DNA from 2 places in the Polaromonas sp. P1_E11 genome. Region 2 is predicted to be linked to the other one. Evidence: riboswitches for the same ligand, from Rfam matches in the RefSeq annotation. Region 2 holds a riboswitch; the other holds the start of a gene.
The links. Region 2 has a riboswitch for glycine ahead of gcvT (glycine cleavage system aminomethyltransferase GcvT). Riboswitches for the same ligand answer to the same signal wherever they lie in the genome.

Region 1: it holds a riboswitch for glycine, as region 2 does, so the genes downstream of both, AC1D11_RS16960 (D-amino acid dehydrogenase) here and gcvT (glycine cleavage system aminomethyltransferase GcvT) in region 2, are expected to answer to the same signal.

What each region holds. Positions count from the first base shown of each region.
Region 1 is NZ_JBFUBA010000004.1:292,634-297,041, forward strand. Features, by position in the region: gene AC1D11_RS16945 (alpha/beta fold hydrolase) at 1-142, shown strand, start outside; gene AC1D11_RS16950 (thioredoxin domain-containing protein) at 139-621, shown strand; gene AC1D11_RS16955 (GrpB family protein) at 819-1,361, shown strand; glycine riboswitch at 1,553-1,674, shown strand; gene AC1D11_RS16960 (D-amino acid dehydrogenase) at 1,797-3,110, shown strand; gene AC1D11_RS16965 (DUF1737 domain-containing protein) at 3,204-3,410, shown strand; gene AC1D11_RS16970 (DinB family protein) at 3,410-3,943, shown strand; gene phnD (phosphate/phosphite/phosphonate ABC transporter substrate-binding protein) at 4,157-4,408, shown strand, end outside.
Region 2 is NZ_JBFUBA010000002.1:437,285-441,692, forward strand. Features, by position in the region: gene AC1D11_RS09520 (TRAP transporter large permease) at 1-747, shown strand, start outside; gene AC1D11_RS09525 (hypothetical protein) at 820-1,389, shown strand; glycine riboswitch at 1,416-1,529, shown strand; glycine riboswitch at 1,551-1,654, shown strand; gene gcvT (glycine cleavage system aminomethyltransferase GcvT) at 1,710-2,870, shown strand; gene gcvH (glycine cleavage system protein GcvH) at 2,928-3,293, shown strand; gene gcvP (aminomethyl-transferring glycine dehydrogenase) at 3,349-4,408, shown strand, end outside.

The DNA of each region.
Region 1 (4,408 bases), on a different contig from region 2:
CCGGCTGCGCGTGAAGGACGCAAAGTTCTGGGACGGTGCATGGCTGCCGAATTCGCGCGTGGTGGAGATCAAGACCGGCCATGACCCCATGATCAGCGAACCGGCTGCGCTGACGAAGATTTTGCTGGAAAGCGCTGAATGAGCCAGGTGGGCCGCCGCCAGTTCACTGCCGCGCTGGCAGCCGGGCTGGCCGTGCCCCAGCTTGCGCTGGCCAAAGACACGGCCTTGCCTGTGCCGGCCTCTTTGCGGGCTGCGGCGGGAATCGCCTTCGCCAAAAATGAACCACTCGTGCTGTTGGTCAGTCTGCCCGGTTGCCCTTTTTGCGAACTGGTGCGGCGCAACTACCTGTTGCCGGGGCAACGCGATGGCAGCCTGCACGCCTGGCAGCTCAACATCAGCGACCGCACGACGCCGCTGACCGGCTTTGACGGCCAGGTGACGACGGCTGCGGCGCAAGTGGCCGCATGGAAGGCCGGCTTCACCCCCACGGTGCTGTTTCTGAGCCCGGCCGGGCAAGACCTGGCGGAACGGCTGGTTGGCCTGGCGTCTACCGACTTTTATGGCGCCTACCTGGAAGAGCGGCTGGCACAGGCGCGCAAAGCTGTGCTGGCTCTCAGGTAAATGAAATGCGGGCCGCCAAATTCGCAGGCGTGGGGATTTCTGGTTGCTATTGTTTTGGTAGCTACTCGCGCCCGTTCTTATTGGGCTGAAGGCCTTTTTCATGCTCAAAAATGCCCTAAAAATGGCCCCGCAAAGGATTTTGGCGTGCTGCGCAGCGTGTTTCGCCCCTGTACAACAACCTGCCCGCCGTCACGCGCATGACTGACCAGGAATCGCTGCTTGCCGCTATCCACGAGGAGGTGGCCCTGCAGGCCTACAACCCGGCCTGGCCCCTGCAGTTTGTGGCTGAGCGGGACCGCCTGCTTGCACTCTCCCCCCAGCTGCCGGCCCGCCTGATCGACATCCAGCACATCGGCAGCACGGCCGTGCCCGGCCTGGCGGCCAAGCCGGTGATTGATATGCTGGCCGGCGTCGAATCAATGGTGGCGGCCGAAGCTCTTGCAGCGCCACTGTGCGCCAACGGTTACACGACCTCCGCTAAATTCAACGCGGCACTGACCGACCGCAAGTGGTTCATGCGCTGGGCGAACGGACGGCGCACCCACCACCTGCACGTCGTGGTGCACGGCGGCGAGGTGTGGGCGCAGCGCCTGCATTTTCGCGACGCCCTGCGTTCGGACCCGGCACTGGCGGCGCGCTATGCCGCGCTCAAGGCGGAACTGGCAGCCAGGCACCCGGGTGACCGGGAGGCCTACACCGATGCCAAAGCCGCGTTTGTGAACGCAGCGAGCGAAGGCTAAACCTCCCTGCTTCCTACTATTAAGCCGCTGAATCAACCCGCTAGACCTGTACTGAACGCCGCATTCACGCTTGGCAAAACAGGCTTCGGTGGTAAATTCAAACCCGTTCAAGCAGGAGAGCGCTGCCCCCACAAGGCAGCCACCGAAGGCGCAAACTTCCATAATCGCTCAGGTCCCGTACTGCCCGGAACACACAGCCGTCTGGAGAGACGCCGCACGCAAGGTGCAGCGCACCGAAGGAGCAAAGCCGAGACCTTTCATCGACATGGAAGCTGCGGCTGAATCTCTCAGGTAACAAGGACAGTGGAAGCGGCCGCAAGCATGCTGACAGGCGATGCTTGGCGGTTGCCACGTTTCTTTTTTGATTCAAGCACCCCCAAGGTACCGCAGCACTTGCGCAACTGCAATGTTCTGCTTGAATGAAAAGGAATCGCCATGAAAGTCATGGTTTTGGGGGCTGGTGTCACGGGTATCACCACGGCCTGGTATTTGGCGCAGCGCGGCCATGAGGTGACAGTGGTGGAACGCCGCAACGCAGCCGCGATGGAAACCAGTTTTGCCAACGGCGGGCAAATATCCGTGAGCCATGCGGAACCCTGGGCCAACCCGGGTGCACCGCTCAAGGTGTTGCAATGGCTGGCGCGTGAAGACGCGCCGCTGCTCTTCAGGCTGCGCGCCGATGTGAACCAGTGGCTGTGGGGGCTGGAGTTTTTGCGCAACTGCACGCCGGCGCGCACGGCACAGAACATCCAGCAGATCGTGAACCTGGGCATGTACAGCCGCGGCGCGCTGCAAAAGCTGCGCGCCGAGCTGGGCCTGCTGTACAACGCGCAGACCAAAGGCATCCTGCACTTCTATACCAGCCAGGCCGAGTACGACGCGGCGCAGGAGCCCGCACGCATCATGCGCGAACACGGCTGCGAACTCGACATGAAGACGGCCGACGAATGTGTGGCGATTGAGCCCGCGCTGGCGCAATGCCGCGGCAGCATCGTGGGCGGCAGCATGACGCCCAGCGATGAATCGGGTGACGCCCGCGCGTTTACCGCCGCGCTGGCCGCGCGCTGCGAACAGGCCGGTGTGAAATTTTTGTACAACACCACGGTGCTGGGCCTGGATGCCGCAGAGGGGCAACTGAACGGCGTGCAGGTGGCGATGGGCAGCGGCGAGGCCGGCGGCAAAGTCGCGATGTTGAAAGCCGATGCGTATGTGATGTGCCTGGGCGCCTTCAGCGCGCAGTGGGCCAAGGTGCTGGGGCAAAGCCTGCGCATCTACCCTGCCAAGGGTTACTCGGTCACGCTGCCCGTGATCAACGAAGCCGCTTCCTATCAGGTCAGCCTGACCGACGACGAGTACAAGCTGGTGTTCTCGCGTTTTGGCAACCGCTTGCGCATTGCCGGCACGGCCGAGCTCAACGGCTACAACACCGAGCTGAACCTGGTGCGCTGCAACGCCATCGTGCGCCGTGTAAAACAACTCTTTCCCGACATGACGGACGGCGAAGGCGCGCAGTTCTGGACGGGCCTGCGGCCGGCCACGCCGAGCAATGTGCCTTACATCGGCAAAAGCAAGGCCTCCAATGTTTTCCTCAACACGGGCCACGGCACGCTGGGCTGGACGCATGCCTGCGGCTCAGGCGCGGCGATTGCCGACATCGTGAGCGGGCGCGTGCCGGAGGTCGACTTTGCGTTTACCGGGATGCCGGCGCCGGAGCGTGTGATGGCATTGCCGGGGATGGCGAAGGCCTGAGCAAGGCCTGAAAAGGGGGTCTGGAGCACAGCGTCCTGCAGCAGGTGGGCGGAAACGGTAATATCGCCCTCCGTTCATCAGCCGCTTGCCGCCATGACATCACCCGCCACCACGCCCCCCGACGGTCTCCCCACCTACAGGCTCCTTACCGGCCCGGATGACGCGAGCTTTTGCCGCCGCGTGAGCGAGGCGCTGGCGCGGGGTTACGAGCTTTACGGCTCGCCGGCGGCGACCTTCAATGGCGAGAACGTGATCGTGGCGCAGGCGGTGCTGTGGCCTTCGCTGCGCAAGGCCGGCTGATGAGCCCTGCCCTGCCCCTGAACCCCGCAACGCTTCAAGCCATGGCGGATTTTCCGCGCCAGCTGGAGCAGTTCTACGACGCAATTCCTGAAAGCCACAAGGCCTGGACGCCGCCGTCGTGGGAAGGCATTCCGAGCGAACACTTCACGGCCATTGCGCAGGTCTGCCACATCAGGGACATCGAGACCGACGGCTATCACGTGCGGTTTCAGCGCACCTTGTCGGAAACCAATCCGGTGCTGGAGTCACTGGACGGCTATGTGGTGGAAAAGGAACGCAACTATGCGGCCGCTGATGCGCAAGAGGCCATCGCGGCGTTTCGCGCAGCGCGCACCCGGACGATGGCCATGCTGTCGGGCATCACGCCCGAACAACTGGGCCGCACGGCGGAATTCGAAGGTTACGGCGCGCTCACCTTGCGCAGCCTGGTGCATTACCTGTGCAGCCATGACCAGCAACACCTGGCCGGTCTGCAATGGCTGCTCGGGAAGGTGGATGCTGCTCGCATGGCGGATGCCGGGGGCGATTTGTAACGCCGCATATCAGGAAAGGCATTTTGCGCGCTACCTCAGCGCCCTCCGTTCAACGAAAAAACCACAAACTTTCTGACGCAATCCCACTTTATGACCCTTTAGAGTCGGTCTACCTGTAAGTAAACGTTAGTTTGGAAGCACACTGGGGTTAACCGGCGTCTCTGCCGCGCGACCGCAAATGCGGTTCTATCCACAACTACCGGGATGATCAACATGAAGTTTTATCTGCGCCACGCAGCAATATTGGCCAGCGCCGCTTGCGCCCTGGGTTCGGCAACAGCCCAGACCGACGAGGCGAAGCCTGCACGCAAGGCGAAAGCAGCGGCTGCTACCCCCGCGCCCGAAAAATATTCCGGCCCACGCGAAAAAATGGTCGTGGCCATGCCCAAAACCTACGGCAAGAGCGAAACCATGGCCTTGTGGGGCGACTACTTCAGCCACCTGTCACGCTGCGGAAACATCGAC
Region 2 (4,408 bases):
CTGATCGGCTGCGCACTGATGCTGTTCGTGCACCTGTATTGCCGCTGGAAGGGTTGGGGAAAGCAGGACGGTGACGGCCGCCTAGGCTTTGGCAAGGCGACCTGGCAGGCGGGCTGGGCATTGTTGATGCCGGTGATTATTCTGGGCGGGATTTACGGCGGGATTTTCACGCCGACCGAAGCCTCTGCCGTGGCGGTGTTTTATGCGCTGGTCGTGGGCATCGTGATCTACCGCGAAATCAAGCCGGCCGACCTGTACGTCATCCTGCGCAAATCGGTGCTCTCCAGTGCCGTGATCATGTTCATCATCGCCAATGCCGGGTTGTTCGCCTTCCTGATCACCCGGGCTGGCGTGCCGGACGCCATAGGCCATTGGCTGGAAGCCGTGCTGCAATCGCCCGCACTCTTCCTGCTCGGCGTTAACGCGGCGCTGTTCATCATCGGCATGTTCATTGAAACCAGCGCAGCCATCATCGTGCTGGCGCCCATCCTGGCGCCGGTGGCGGTGCATTTCGGCATTGACCCGGTGCACTTCGGGCTGGTGATGGTGGTCAACCTCGCGCTGGGGATGATCACGCCGCCATTCGGCGTGAACCTGTTTGCAGCCTGCACCGTCGCCAGGATATCGCTGGACCGCATCGTGACCCACCTGATCCCCTTTGTGCTCGTTATCCTGGCTTGCCTGATGGTGGTCACTTACGTCCCGCAGCTGTCGCTGGCTTTGCGGGATCTGGTCTACGCCAAATAGCTTTTCGGACGGGATTCACGAGGCTGTCATTTTCAGCAGCCATGCTCGGGGTTTCATTTGAGGATGAAATCCATGCAGCTCCATAAAACCGACCGTGCCCGCGCCGAGCTCAAGCCCGGCGTGAGAACGCTAGGCCAGCGCGAGCGCACCCTGCTGCTGATGGCCGACGGCAGCAAGTCTGCCCAGGACTTCCGCCCGCTGTTTGAGGGCGACGGCGAAGCCATTGCCCTGCGCCTTTTGCGTGACGGCTTTCTGGAAGCCCATCCTGGCAGGGCGTCCGCACCGGCAAAAAATCCCTCGCCTGCACCCGCCCACACACTCACGCCGGCGCAGTTGCAGAATTTCCCCAGCCCCGAGACCACGCAAGCCATTCAGGTCTCCGCCGACCAGTTTGAAGGCAAGCGCTCGCTTGCCACAACCCGGATGTTCCTGTTCGATATTTGCGAGCGCATGTTTGCCCGGCGCGACCCGGTGATGGCCGAGCGCTTTCGCGAAGCGCTGCGCAATGCCAAGGACCGCGAGACCATGCTCGCCGCCTCGCGCCAAATGCTGGAAGAAATCGAGAAAATCGCGGGCCATGAGCGTGCCGACTCCATCAGCGAGCGGATCGCCATGCTGCTGCCCCAGCATCTGGCTGCCTGATCAGGCTCGGAGCAGCTTCCGTTACACTTGGCTGGTCAGGAGAGAGTTTTCCTTAGCGAAAACCGCCGAAGGCGCACGAGCACCCTGGGGGTACCCCCAAGTAGCACTGAACGCTCAGGCAAAAGGACTGGCAACCGCCCTGCGGCGCACCACGCGGCGAGGCGTTCCCTACTGGAGAGAGGCCGCCCTTCACGGGCAGCCCACCGAAGGAGCAAGCCCGCATCGCCGGGTGAATCTCTCAGGTAAAGTGGACAGCAGGGGCAGCCCATGGATTGAGAACAAGTTCTTGCCATGACCGTGTTTGCCCCCCGGAGAATGCCTTGTCCGATTCGTCCACTTCTTCCGCTGCCCCCGAAGCCCTGCTGAAAACGCCGCTGCACGACCTGCACGTGGAGCTAGGCGCGCGCATGGTACCTTTTGCCGGCTATTCCATGCCGGTGCAATACCCAGCGGGGCTTATGGCGGAACACCACCATACGCGCCAGGCTGCCGGCCTTTTCGATGTGTCCCACATGGGCCAGTTGCGCCTGGTGGGCGCGGATGCAGCGGCGGCGCTTGAATCCCTAATCCCTGTCGATGTGATTGACCTGCCTGCCGGCAAGCAGCGCTACGGCCTGTTGCTCAACGACGACGGCGGCATCATCGACGACCTGATGTTCTTCAACCGCGACTACGCGAACGGCGGCGACCTCTTTGTCATCGTCAACGGTGCGTGCAAGGCGGGCGACATCGCGCACATCCAGGCCAAAATCGGTTCGCGCTGCGAAGTCATCCCCATGCCCGAAATGGCGCTCATGGCGCTGCAGGGCCCGCAGGCCGTCACGGCCTTGCAGCGGCTGGCCCCAGGCGTCGAAAAGCTGGTGTTTATGACCGGTGGGCGCTTCACCGTGGCAAATTGCGACTGCTTCATCACCCGCAGCGGCTACACCGGCGAAGACGGCTTTGAAATCTCGGTGCCGGCTTCGCAAGCCGACACACTCGCACGCGCACTGCTCGCGCAGCCCGAAGTCAAGCCCATCGGCCTGGGCGCGCGCAATTCGCTGCGGCTGGAGGCCGGCCTGTGCCTCTACGGCAACGACATCGACATCACCACCACGCCGGTGGAAGCCAACCTCAACTGGGCCATGCAAAAGATTCGCCGTACCGGCGGCGCGCGTGCCGGCGGTTTCCCGGGCGCGGACAAAATCCTGGCGCAACTGGCTGACCCCGCCCTGCTCACCCGCAAGCGCGTCGGCCTGGTGGCGCTGGAGCGCGTGCCGGTGCGTGACCATACCGAGTTGCAAAGCACCGATGGCACAGTCATCGGCGAGGTCACCAGCGGCCTGTTGGGGCCCACGATCAACCAGCCGGTCGCCATGGGCTATGTCAAACCTGAATTCGCCGCGCTGGGCACGCGCGTGAACGCGATGGTGCGCGGCAAGGCCGTACCCATGGAAGTCGCCGCCATGCCTTTTGTTCCCGCCCGCTATTACCGCGGCTAGACCCTGAAGCTGTCACTTCATTTTTTTTCACCCCGCCACTCAACCCCGGAGAACCTCATGACCGTCAAATACACCGAAGACCACGAATGGGTCAAGATTGAAGGCAACGTTGCCACCGTTGGCATCACCGTGCATGCGCAGGACGCGTTGGGCGACGTGGTGTTTGTGGACCTGCCGGCTGTCGGCACCACTTTCGCCCAGAAAGAAACCGCCGGTGTTGTCGAATCCGTCAAGGCCGCGGCCGACGTGTATATGCCCTTGAGCGGCGAAGTGACCGAAATCAACGAAGCCCTGAAAAACGACCCATCGCTTGCCAACAGCGACCCGATGGGCGCCGGCTGGTTCTTCAAGGTCAAGTTATCTGACCCTTCACAGCTTGACGCGCTGATGGACGAGACCCGTTACACAGCCTTCGCCGCCTGATTTCCTGACCGACTTTTTTTGATTCCTGGCTGCCAAGCCTGACACGGGACCCGACATGTTGATGCAATCCGCCAAGCCCTTGGGCGATCTTGAAAATCCTTCCGAGTTCATTGCCCGCCATATCGGCATTGACGACGCCGACGAAGTCCACATGCTCAGCATCGTGGGCTCGGCTTCGCGGCGCGCGTTGGTGGAAGGCATCGTTCCGCGCTCGATTGCACGCAGCACGGCCATGGCCATCCCGGCTCCTGTAACGGAGGCAGCAGCACTCAAGCAGCTCAAGGCCATCGCGGCCAAGAACCAGGTGTTCAAGAATTTCATCGGCCAGGGTTACTACGGCACCTGCACGCCCGGCGTGATCCTGCGCAATATCCTGGAGAACCCCGCCTGGTACACAGCCTACACGCCCTACCAGGCCGAGATTTCTCAAGGCCGCATGGAAGCGCTGATCAACTTCCAGACCATGGTTTGCGACCTGACCGGCATGCCGATCGCCAACGCCTCCATGCTCGACGAAGCCACCGCCGCCGCCGAAGCCATGACCCTGGCGAAGCGCAGCGTGAAAAGCAAGAGTAATGTCTTCATCGTCGCGGGTGACTGCCATCCACAAACGATTGAAGTCATACACACCCGCGCCAAGCCGTTGGGCATCGAGGTGAAGGTCAGCACGGCGGCCGTCACGGTGCCGCAGTTGATGGCCGAAGGCAACTACTTCGGCGTGCTGGCGCAATACCCCGCCACCACCGGCAGCATCCATGACCTGCGCCCACTGGCCGGCCAGGCCCACGTCGACGGCGCGGCACTTTGCGTCGCGGCCGACCTGCTGGCACTGACCCTGCTCACACCACCCGGCGAATGGGACGCCGACATCGTGCTCGGCAACACGCAGCGTTTCGGCATGCCCATGGGCAACGGCGGCCCCCACGCCGCTTACCTTGCCTGCCGTGATGAATTCAAGCGCTCGCTGCCGGGCCGCCTGGTCGGCGTCACCGTCGACAGCCACGGTAACCCGACCTACCGCCTGGCGCTACAAACCCGCGAACAGCACATCCGCCGCGAAAAGGCTACGTCCAATATCTGCACCGCGCAGGTGCTGCCGGCCGTCATCGCCAGCA